3 regions of the Arthrobacter sp. NPDC058127 genome follow, and region 1 is predicted to be linked to each of the others. Evidence: riboswitches for the same ligand, from Rfam matches in the RefSeq annotation. Region 1 holds a riboswitch; each other region holds the start of a gene.
The links. Region 1 has a riboswitch for glycine ahead of gcvP (aminomethyl-transferring glycine dehydrogenase). Riboswitches for the same ligand answer to the same signal wherever they lie in the genome.

Region 1 (3,271 bases):
GTGCGGTCCAGAGCCAGGTCACGGTCCGAAAGCCTGCGGATGTAGCGCAGCAGCTGGGTTTCGGAACGGTGCGTGTTGAACACCGGGTGCTGCAGGTAGTCCGAAGAACGCCCGACGGCGGCCTCCAGCGCGAAACCCTCAGTCGTGCCGGCTATTTCCGCGCCATAAGCGGCCACTATCGAAAAGCAGTACATGACATCAGCGATAGTCCGGTCAGTAGTCGTTTCATCGACTGACACACCGACCAAATCGCGGTCGATAGCACGCAGATTTATCCCTTTGGCCGCGGCGGCGGCAAGGACCTGTTTAGCTTGCCCGGGAACTCGCACGGTGACGGTGTCGAAGAAGCTGCCGTGCAGGACCTCAAGGCCCGCGGCCTTGAGGGACGCTGCCAGGGTGCGGGCGTGGTGGTGGGCGGTCTCGGCAATCGCCTTCAGGCCGTCGGGGCCGTGGTAGACGGCGTACATCGAGGACACGATGGCCAACAGTGCCTGCGCGGTGCAGATGTTGGACGTCGCCTTCTCGCGGCGGATGTGCTGCTCGCGGGTCTGGAGGGCGAGGCGGTAGGCGGGAGTGCCGGCGTCGTCCTTGGAAACGCCCACCAAGCGGCCCGGCATGGAACGCTCGAGGCCCTTCTGGACCGCCATGTACGCGGCGTGCGGGCCGCCGAAGAACAACGGAACACCGAAACGCTGGGTGGAACCGACAGCGATGTCGGCACCCTGCTCCCCCGGAGGCGTGATCAGCGTCAGGGCCAGGAGGTCGGCTGCGACGGTGACGAGCGCGCCGCGTTCCTTGGCGGCGGCGATCACGGCGGAGTGGTCGAACACCCGGCCGGAAACGCCCGGCTGCTGCAGCACGATGCCGTTGATCTCGCCCTCGGGCAGGCCGGCGGACAGGTCCGCTATCTCCACCTCGAAGCCCAGCGCCTCGGCGCGGCCCTTCACGATCGCGATGGTCTGCGGCAGGCAATCGGCGTCGAGGACGGTCTTGCCGTCATGGGCCGTCTTGTTCTTGTTCGCGCGGCGCATCATCAGGACCGCTTCGGCGACGGCGGTCGCTTCGTCCAGCAGGGAGGCGTTGGCGATGGGCAGGCCCACGAGGTCCTGGACCATGGTCTGGAAGTTCAGCAGCGCCTCGAGGCGGCCCTGGGAAATTTCCGGCTGGTACGGGGTGTAGGCCGTGTACCAGGCCGGGGATTCGAGGATGTTGCGGCGGATCACCGGCGGAGTGACGGTGTCGTAGTAGCCCTGCCCGATCATCTGCACGGCCGTTTTGTTCTTGGCCGCCAGCTTGCGCAGCTCGGCCAGGACCTCCACCTCGCTCAGGGCGTTGGCCAAGGTGAGGGGCTTGTCCTGGCGGATGTCATTGGGAACCGCGGTGTCTACCAGGCCATCAACGGAGTCGTAGCCGACGGCCTTGAGCATGATGTCAACATCGGTTTGCCGTCGTGAGCCGATATGCCGGTCTGCAAAAGCGGTGGGGGTTGAATGAATAGTCAAAGGGAACTCCAAGGTAGGGCCGGCCACAATGGCACGGCTTCGATTTGGGTTCCTCCCCGCTCTGTATCGGACCTGAGAGATTCCGCAGAACGCATTGTCACGTTGTGTTCCGCTTGCACCGTCGGTGAGCCGGACCGAAGCCAGGCTGCTTTCCAGAGTTGCCTCGCCGCGGCGGTACGGGGGCCTGAGAGATTCCTGGGGAGGATTTGCTCCTACGGCGCCTGCCCGGTTGATGACTGGGAGGACTCTCCCGCCACGGTTCGAAAGGCATATTCAGATTTGGGTGATTCGGCTCACACCATACACACAACGCCAGCGCCGGGGCAACATCGCATCCGGTATCGGAAATAGTGATCGACAAACGGCATCAAGCGGGGACAAACGAAGCAAAGCCGGAGTTGACATTCCTTAGTGAGCTATCCCACACTGGGTCGGGTGGCCGCCCTGAAGGAGCCGGCCACGGACGGTACAAGCCGGCCCCAAGACCGCGATTCACCCAAACTGAATACGCTGATGATCTGCGGCGGGAGAGTCCTGCCAGTACATTCTGCAGTCGCCGTAGGAGCAAATCCTCCCCAGGAAACTCTCAGGCCCATGTACCGCCGCGGCAAGGCAACTCTGGAAAGCAGTCCGGGAACCCGGGCTCACCGACGGTGCAAAGCGGAACCATGCGAAAGCACGAGGCCGCGGAATCTCTCAGGTCCCATACAGAGCGGGGAGGAACCCCGAATCATCGTGGCACCGTGATGCCACTTGAACGATGGAGTTCCTCATGACGATTCATCAACCGCCCGCCATAGCTAGTGAAACACCGCATCTTGATCGGCAGCTCAGCAACCGGCACATCCAGCTGATTGCAATCGGCGGGGCCATCGGCACAGGCCTGTTCATGGGCTCCGGAAAGACCATCTCCGCAGCCGGGCCGTCCGTGATCTTCGTGTACATGATCATCGGCTTCATGCTGTTCTTCGTCATGCGCGCCATGGGCGAACTGCTGCTGTCCAACTTGCACTACAAATCCTTCAGCGACTTTGCCGCTGACCTCCTCGGTCCGTGGGCAGGTTTCTTCACGGGTTGGACATACTGGTTCTGCTGGGTAATCACCGGTATCGCGGACGTCATTGCGATCGCGGGCTACTCAAAGGAACTCTGGCCGAGCCTCCCGCTGTGGATTCCGGGCCTGGCCACCATCGCGATCCTGCTGCTGTTGAACCTGACCACGGTGAAGGCCTTCGGCGAGACAGAATTCTGGTTCGCTCTCATCAAAATCATCGCGATTGCGGCACTGATCGTTGTGGGACTGTTCATGATTTTCAGCGGGTTCCAGTCCGAGGCCGGACCAGCAAGCCTCACCAACCTCTGGAGCCACGGCGGCTTCTTCCCACACGAATTCATGGGCTTCGTGGCCGGCTTCCAGATCGCGGTCTTCGCGTTCGTGGGCATTGAGCTTGTCGGCACCACTGCGGCAGAAGCCAAAGACCCGGAGAAGAACCTGCCCAGGGCGATCAACTCTATCCCGGTGCGCGTGCTCCTCTTCTACGTGGGCGCCCTCATCATCCTGATGTCCGTCACTCCTTGGACCCAGTTCGCCGCCGGCCACAGCCCATTCATCGCCATGTTCTCCTTGGCCGGCCTCGGCGCAGCCGCCACCGTGGTCAACTTGGTGGTGCTGAGCTCGGCCATGTCCTCGGCCAACTCCGGTATCTATTCCACCTCGCGCATGGTGTACGGCCTGGCCCAGGAGGGCGACGCCCCGGCCCTGTTCAGCG
Region 2 (3,271 bases), on a different contig from region 1:
AGACACCATCCGGGTGCGCCATGAGCTCGGAAACGAGGCCTTCCGGTGAGTACTTGTCCCCGCCTAGGAGCTTCCGGGCAAGTGTTCCTTTATTGCTGAGGAACTTCAGGGACGTCCCGACGCCGATCTGGGCCGCCAGGGCCAGCAGTTTGGTCCGGGGAACGGCCCCGGCCACGCCTGCCCACACCGGCAGCTCGACGCCTTCCCGGCGCAGGAGTGCTGCGTAGTCGAGGATCGTCGGGGCGGAGAAGCACATTTGCGTGACAACGTGCGTGGCCAGGTGTTGTTTGGCCAGCAGGGCGTCGAGCAAGTCCAGCCCGCTCACGGAAGGATGCCCCTCGGGGTAACCGGCGATGCCCGCTGTGATGCTGCCGCCGGAGTACTCTGCGATGTCTGCCAAGAGGGGAAGGGTTGATCGATAGGGGCCGGCACCAAGAGGTCCGTCTCCGCCGATGGCGAAGACTTCCGTGATCCCGGCGGTTTCGCAGTCCCGGAGGATGCCGGAAAGCTGCGCCCGGTGCTCCAGCCCGCGTGCCGAGAGGTGCGGAATCACGTTGTAGCCGAGGAGGCTGAGCTTGATGGAAGCCTCCATGGTCCGCGCGATGCCGTGGTGGGGCAGGCAGGTAACGGTGAGCGTTGTGGAAAGCGGCACAGCGGCCTGGACTTTCTCAACGATTCCGTCTGAGGGGATGATTTCAATCCGGGTGGGGAACATGCTGGCTCCTTGCGGATCAGGCCGTCGCGTGGTGTGCGAGGAGGGTGCGGGCTTCCTGGCGGGTGGTGCCGGAGTCCTGGATGCCTTCGGCGATGTGGGCCAGGTGCGTGGGGATTTCGCGGCCTTTTTTGCGCATCGCGGTGGCCCAGAGGCGTCCGGCGCGGTAGGAGGAGCGGACCAGGGGGCCGGACATGACGCCGAGGAAGCCGATTTCCTCGGCTTCGGCGGCGAGTTCGACGAATTCCTGGGGTTTGACCCAGCGGTCCACGGGCAGGTGCCGTTCGGAGGGGCGCAGGTACTGGGTGATGGTGATCAGGTCACAGCCCGCGGCGTGCAGGTCGGTAAGGGCTTCGGAGATCTCTTCCCGGGTTTCGCCCATGCCCAGGATCAGGTTGGATTTGGTGACCATCCCGTGGGCCCGGCCCTGGGTGATGACGTCCAGGGAGCGGTCGTAGCGGAACGCGGGGCGGATGCGCTTGAAGATCCGGGGCACGGTTTCGACGTTGTGCGCGAAGACCTCGGGGGCGGAGTCGCAGATCGCCTGGATGTGTTCGGGTTTGCCGGAGAAGTCGGGGATGAGCAGTTCGACGCCGGTGCCGGGGTTCAGTTCGTGGATCTTGCGGACGGTCTCGGCGTAGAGCCAGACGCCTTCGTCTGCCAGGTCGTCGCGGGCGACGCCGGTGACGGTGGCGTAGCGCAGGTTCATGGCCTGGACGGAGCGGGCGACCTTGGTGGGTTCGAACATGTCCACGGGGGAGGGTTTGCCGGTGTCGATCTGGCAGAAGTCGCAGCGGCGGGTGCATTCGGAGCCGCCGATCAGGAAGGTCGCTTCCTTGTCTTCCCAGCACTCGAAGATGTTCGGGCAGCCGGCTTCCTCGCAGACGGTGTGCAGGCCTTCTTTTTTCACGAGGTTCTTCAGGCCCACGAATTCCGGTCCCATCTGGACCTTGGCCTTGATCCACTCGGGCTTGCGTTCGACCGGGACGGCTTTGTTGCGCTGTTCAACGCGCAGCAGCTTACGGCCTTCAGGTGCCAGGGTCATGAGGAACTCCATAATTCAGGTGGCGCGGACGCACCACGATGATTCGGTTCCTCCCCGCTCTGTATTGGACCTGAGAGTTTCCGCGTCCTGCCTCGCGGCTGGACGCTTGCACCGTCGGTGAGTCCGGTTTCCCGGGCTGCTTTCCAGAGTTGCCTTGCCGCGGCGGTACATGGGCCTGAGAGATTCCTGGGGAGGATTTGCTCCTACGGCGCCTGCTGAAACGTACCGGCAGGGCTCTCCCGCCGCAGATCATAAGCATGTGCCGCCTTTCGGTGACACGTCTCACATGGTATCCGGTGCCCGTGCGGCACGCAAAGAACCTATGAAGCTAGATCCTGCGATAACTGAGGTCGAAGATCATGCGTCCGGCCTCGTGGGCCTTGTTTTCGAAGCTGGTGCGGATGCGGCCGTCGAAGCGCGGAGCCCATCCGCCCACGTGGTCCACTCCCTCGTTGGGGCCGGTGTGCTCGGTGCTGACCGGTGCCCGGCCTTCCTTGACGGGGGCCCCGCCCACCATGGCTTCGACTCCCGATTCCCACACTTGGGTGAGGGGGCTGTCCGCGCCGGCCCGCTCGCCGTCGTGCAGGTTTTCAAACTCGGTTGAACCGGCCAGGACCTCACGGACGTGGACGGCATAGTTGGACCAGTCGGTGGCGATCCGCCACAAGCCGCCCTTTTTGAGGGACCTCGCGGCGAGTTCGGCGAACGCGGGCTGGATAAGGCGGCGTTTGTGGTGCCGAGATTTGTGCCAGGGGTCGGGGAAGAAGACCCAGAGCTCGCTCACTGACCCCGCAGGCAGCATGGTGGCCAGGACCTCCGGGGCGTTGGCTTCCACGACGCGGACGTTGCTGAGGCCGCGACTGTTGATCTTGATCATCGTGTTGGCCAGGCCCGGGGTGTAGACCTCCACGGCGAGGAAGTCCTTGTCCGGGTTCTCTTCGGCCGCGTGGCATACGGCGTCGCCGAGTCCCGAACCGATTTCAACAATCAGCGGTGCCTTGCGGCCGAACTCCGCTTCGGCGTCGAACACGTAGTCCGGGTGCACGGACGTGTTGGCGACATGCCGCGGAACCTGGATGGCCCAGCGGTCCGAGTGCTCTTCCCACGCCGCTTGGCGCCGACCCTGAAGCCGCGTCCCGCGGCGCACGAAACTGACCGGCCGGCCGCCATAGGTGCCGAAGGAGGCCTGGCTGCCTGGGGTCACGGGGCGCGAAGACTGCGGTGATTCAGGGGATTCTGGGGTTTCACTCATCTCCTCCAGAATACAGTTGCACGGTCAAAGCCCCGCCGCGGAACCTGCGTACGCTCCCGTCACGAGGCGCCGGCGCACGGGGGTGACTGCCAGAATGGGTTGGTGACCCCCGCTTCAAGCGCCCCAAAGAACACCAAGCCACACTTCGCCGTTCCCGAGATCCTCGTCGACGCCGAAATCGACGAGCTTCCCGCCGCCGAGCCCACCCAGGTCAGGACGCGCGGCGGACTCGTCTTCCTGGGGATCTGCCTTGTGCTCATCG
Region 3 (3,271 bases), on a different contig from region 1:
GGTCTCGGCGATCGCCTTCAAGCCATCGGGGCCGTGGTAGACGGCGTACATCGAGGACACGATGGCCAACAGTGCCTGCGCGGTGCAGATGTTGGACGTCGCCTTCTCGCGGCGGATGTGCTGCTCGCGGGTCTGGAGGGCCAGGCGGTAGGCGGGAGTGCCGGCGTCGTCCTTGGAAACGCCCACCAAGCGGCCCGGCATGGAACGCTCGAGGCCCTTCTGGACGGCCATGTACGCGGCGTGCGGGCCGCCGAAGAACAGCGGCACGCCGAAGCGCTGGGTGGAGCCGACAGCGATGTCGGCACCCTGCTCGCCCGGAGGCGTGATCAGCGTCAGGGCCAGGAGGTCGGCTGCGACGGTGACGAGGGCGCCGCGTTCCTTGGCGGCGGCGATCACGGCGGAGTGGTCGAACACCCGGCCGGAAACGCCCGGCTGCTGCAGCACGATGCCGTTGATCTCGCCCTCGGGCAGGCCGGCGGACAGGTCCGCTATCTCCACCTCGAAGCCCAGCGCCTCGGCGCGGCCCTTCACGATCGCGATGGTCTGCGGCAGGCAATCGGCGTCGAGGAGGGTCTTGCCGTCATGGGCCGTCTTGTTCTTGTTCGCGCGGCGCATCATCAGGACCGCTTCGGCGACGGCGGTCGCTTCGTCCAGCAGGGAGGCGTTGGCGATGGGCAGGCCCACGAGGTCCTGGACCATGGTCTGGAAGTTCAGCAGCGCCTCGAGGCGGCCCTGGGAAATTTCCGGCTGGTACGGGGTGTAGGCCGTGTACCAGGCCGGGGATTCGAGGATGTTGCGGCGGATCACCGGCGGAGTGACGGTGTCGTAGTAGCCCTGCCCGATCATCTGCACGGCCGTTTTGTTCTTGGCCGCCAGCTTGCGCAGCTCGGCCAGGACCTCCACCTCGCTCAGGGCGTTGGCCAAGGTGAGGGGCTTGTCCTGGCGGATGTCATTGGGAACCGCGGTGTCTACGAGCGAATCGACACTGTCGTAGCCAACAGACTTGAGCATGATGTCAATGTCGGCCTGGCGGCGGGCGCCGATATGCCGGTCAACGAACGTAGTGGAGGTTGAACTAACCGTCACGAAGGAACTCCATAAATAAGGCGGCGCAGGGTGCGCCACAGCTAATCGGGTTCCTCCCCGCTCTGTATTGGACCTGAGAGTTTCCGCGAAACCATGCTTGTGGCACTGTTCCGCTTGCACCGTCGGTGAGCACGCGTCAGCGCGCTGCTTTCCAGAGTTGCCTTGCCGCGGCGGTGCGTGGGCCTGAGAGATTCCTGGGGAGGATTTGCTCCTACGGCGCCTGCATCACATGCCTGCAGGACTCTCCCGCCGCAGATCAAAGGCGTATTCAGTTGTGTGAATCGGATTGTGGTTGCCGGTGACGGCTGCCACAACTCCCAATTGTCCTATGGACTGCCCGCGTCCGCAAATATGGTCACCGAGCCGCCGGACTTTCCCAACTGACTGGCACTTGTTGTCGCTTTGGAGCGTCAAAACGACAACAACTGCGAGTGAGTTGGGTGGCCACTCAGCCACGGAGGCGTTCGACGGCGGCCAGCAGCGCACCGACGTCGGCGCTCCTGGCGCTTGCCTTGACTTCCGTATCGCCGGCGCCACCCTCAAGCATCGCGTTGAAGTAAAGTCCATCGCCCATGTACCGGACGGCTTTGGCCATCTCGGGCCCCACTTCCTCGGCGAGCACATCGAGCCATTGTTGCTGGATCCCGGCGAAGCGCCTGCGGGTTTCTTCGTGGGCTACTTCCGCGAGCCGCGTGGCTGCCACGAACACCCGGTCCAAGGGGGTGTCCGCCCAAAGGGAAGACTTGATGAAGAACGCGGCCGAGCCTTCGGGAGCTGCCTTCATTGCCTCGATGTCCAGCGCGGCCAGCCTGTCCATGCGTTCGAGCAAGGAGCCGATCATGGCTTCCTTGTTGGGGAAATGGTAGAGCAAGCCGCCCTTGGAGACGCCTGCGCGCTTGGCGACGGCGTCCAGGGTGGCAGCCCGCTCCCCCACCTCGATCAGCAGGGCTTCAAAGGCATCCAAGACAGCGTCCCGGGCAATAGGTTTTCGCGGCATGGTGTCCATCATCCCTTAGTTCGATGTGGCAGTTCGATGAGTCAGATTGAAACTATACCGTCCAGACGGTACAGTTATCCTCATGTTCACGCCGTCCACAACCCAGCACCCCCGTACCCTCTCGATTCAATCCGCCCCGTGGCGCGATTGGGCTGCCTTGGCGCTCCTGATGTTCCCGGTGCTGCTGGTGGCTGTGGACAATACGGCCCTGACGTTTGCCCTGCCGCAAATCGCCCGGTCGCTGGAAGTGGGGGGCGTGCAGCTGCTGTGGGTCGTGGATGCCTATCCCCTGGTGCTCGCGGCACTGTTGGTGTCGATGGGAAACCTGGGCGACAGGATCGGCCGCCGCCGCTTGCTTTTGATCGGCAGCACGGGCTTCGCCGCAGTTTCAGCGGTCACCGCCTTCGCGCCGTCGGCTGAATGGCTCATCGCCGGACGCGCCAGCATGGGCATCTTCGGAGCCATGCTCATGCCGTCCACGCTTTCCTTGATCCGCAACATCTTCCCGGACCCGAACCGCCGCCGGCTCGCCGTCGCCGTGTGGGCAGCGGGATTCTCAGGCGGTGCCGCGCTCGGGCCGATCTTCGGTGGCTGGCTCGTGGAGCATTTCTGGTGGGGAGCCGTGTTCCTGGTTGCAGTGCCACTATTGCTGCCCCTGCTCGCCTTCGGCCCGTTCCTCATCCCCGAGTCCAAGGACCGCAACCCGGGAAAGCCGGACGTTCCCAGCGTCGTGCTGTCCATCTTGACCATGGCTCCGGTGGTTTATGGCATCAAGGAGTCAGCCGTGCACGGTTTTGGTCCTGGACCCGCGGCCTTCACGGCGTTCGGCCTGGCCATGGGAATCGTCTTCGTCCGCAGGCAGCGCTCTTTGGCATCGCCCATGTTGGACGTGCAGCTTTTCCGGAACAAGGTCTTCAGCACGGCCATCACGGCCAACGTCTTGTCCTTGTTCTCCATGACCGGCTTCATCTACTTCTTCGCGCAGCACTTGCAGCTGGTGGAAGGCCAATCCCCCATGCAGGCGGGGATCGCCATGGTTCCGGCTTTGCTGGCCACCATCGTGGCGGGCCTGGTGGTGGTTCCGCTGGTCAAGCGGATCCGCCCGGGTCTGGTGGTGGCATCGGGTTTGGCACTGAGCGCGGTGGGATACCTCGTGGCCGCCCTGGGCAACCACAGCCAGGGGCCGGG

Region 2: another riboswitch for glycine. It lies ahead of lipA (lipoyl synthase); the one in region 1 lies ahead of gcvP (aminomethyl-transferring glycine dehydrogenase).
Region 3: another riboswitch for glycine. It lies ahead of gcvP (aminomethyl-transferring glycine dehydrogenase); the one in region 1 lies ahead of gcvP (aminomethyl-transferring glycine dehydrogenase).

The regions. Positions count from the first base shown of each region.
Region 1 is NZ_JBHVTT010000012.1:132,349-135,619, forward strand. Features, by position in the region: gene gcvP (aminomethyl-transferring glycine dehydrogenase) at 1-1,427, opposite strand, end outside; glycine riboswitch at 1,665-1,765, opposite strand; glycine riboswitch at 2,017-2,114, shown strand; gene ACFVTG_RS16315 (amino acid permease) at 2,275-3,271, shown strand, end outside.
Region 2 is NZ_JBHVTT010000005.1:183,280-186,550, forward strand. Features, by position in the region: gene ACFVTG_RS10095 (methylenetetrahydrofolate reductase) at 1-715, opposite strand, end outside; gene lipA (lipoyl synthase) at 732-1,757, opposite strand; glycine riboswitch at 1,911-2,009, opposite strand; gene trmB (tRNA (guanosine(46)-N7)-methyltransferase TrmB) at 2,086-3,009, opposite strand; gene ACFVTG_RS10110 (MFS transporter) at 3,112-3,271, shown strand, end outside.
Region 3 is NZ_JBHVTT010000015.1:32,527-35,797, reverse strand. Features, by position in the region: gene gcvP (aminomethyl-transferring glycine dehydrogenase) at 1-1,086, opposite strand, end outside; glycine riboswitch at 1,248-1,345, opposite strand; gene ACFVTG_RS17800 (TetR/AcrR family transcriptional regulator) at 1,535-2,083, opposite strand; gene ACFVTG_RS17795 (MFS transporter) at 2,166-3,271, shown strand, end outside.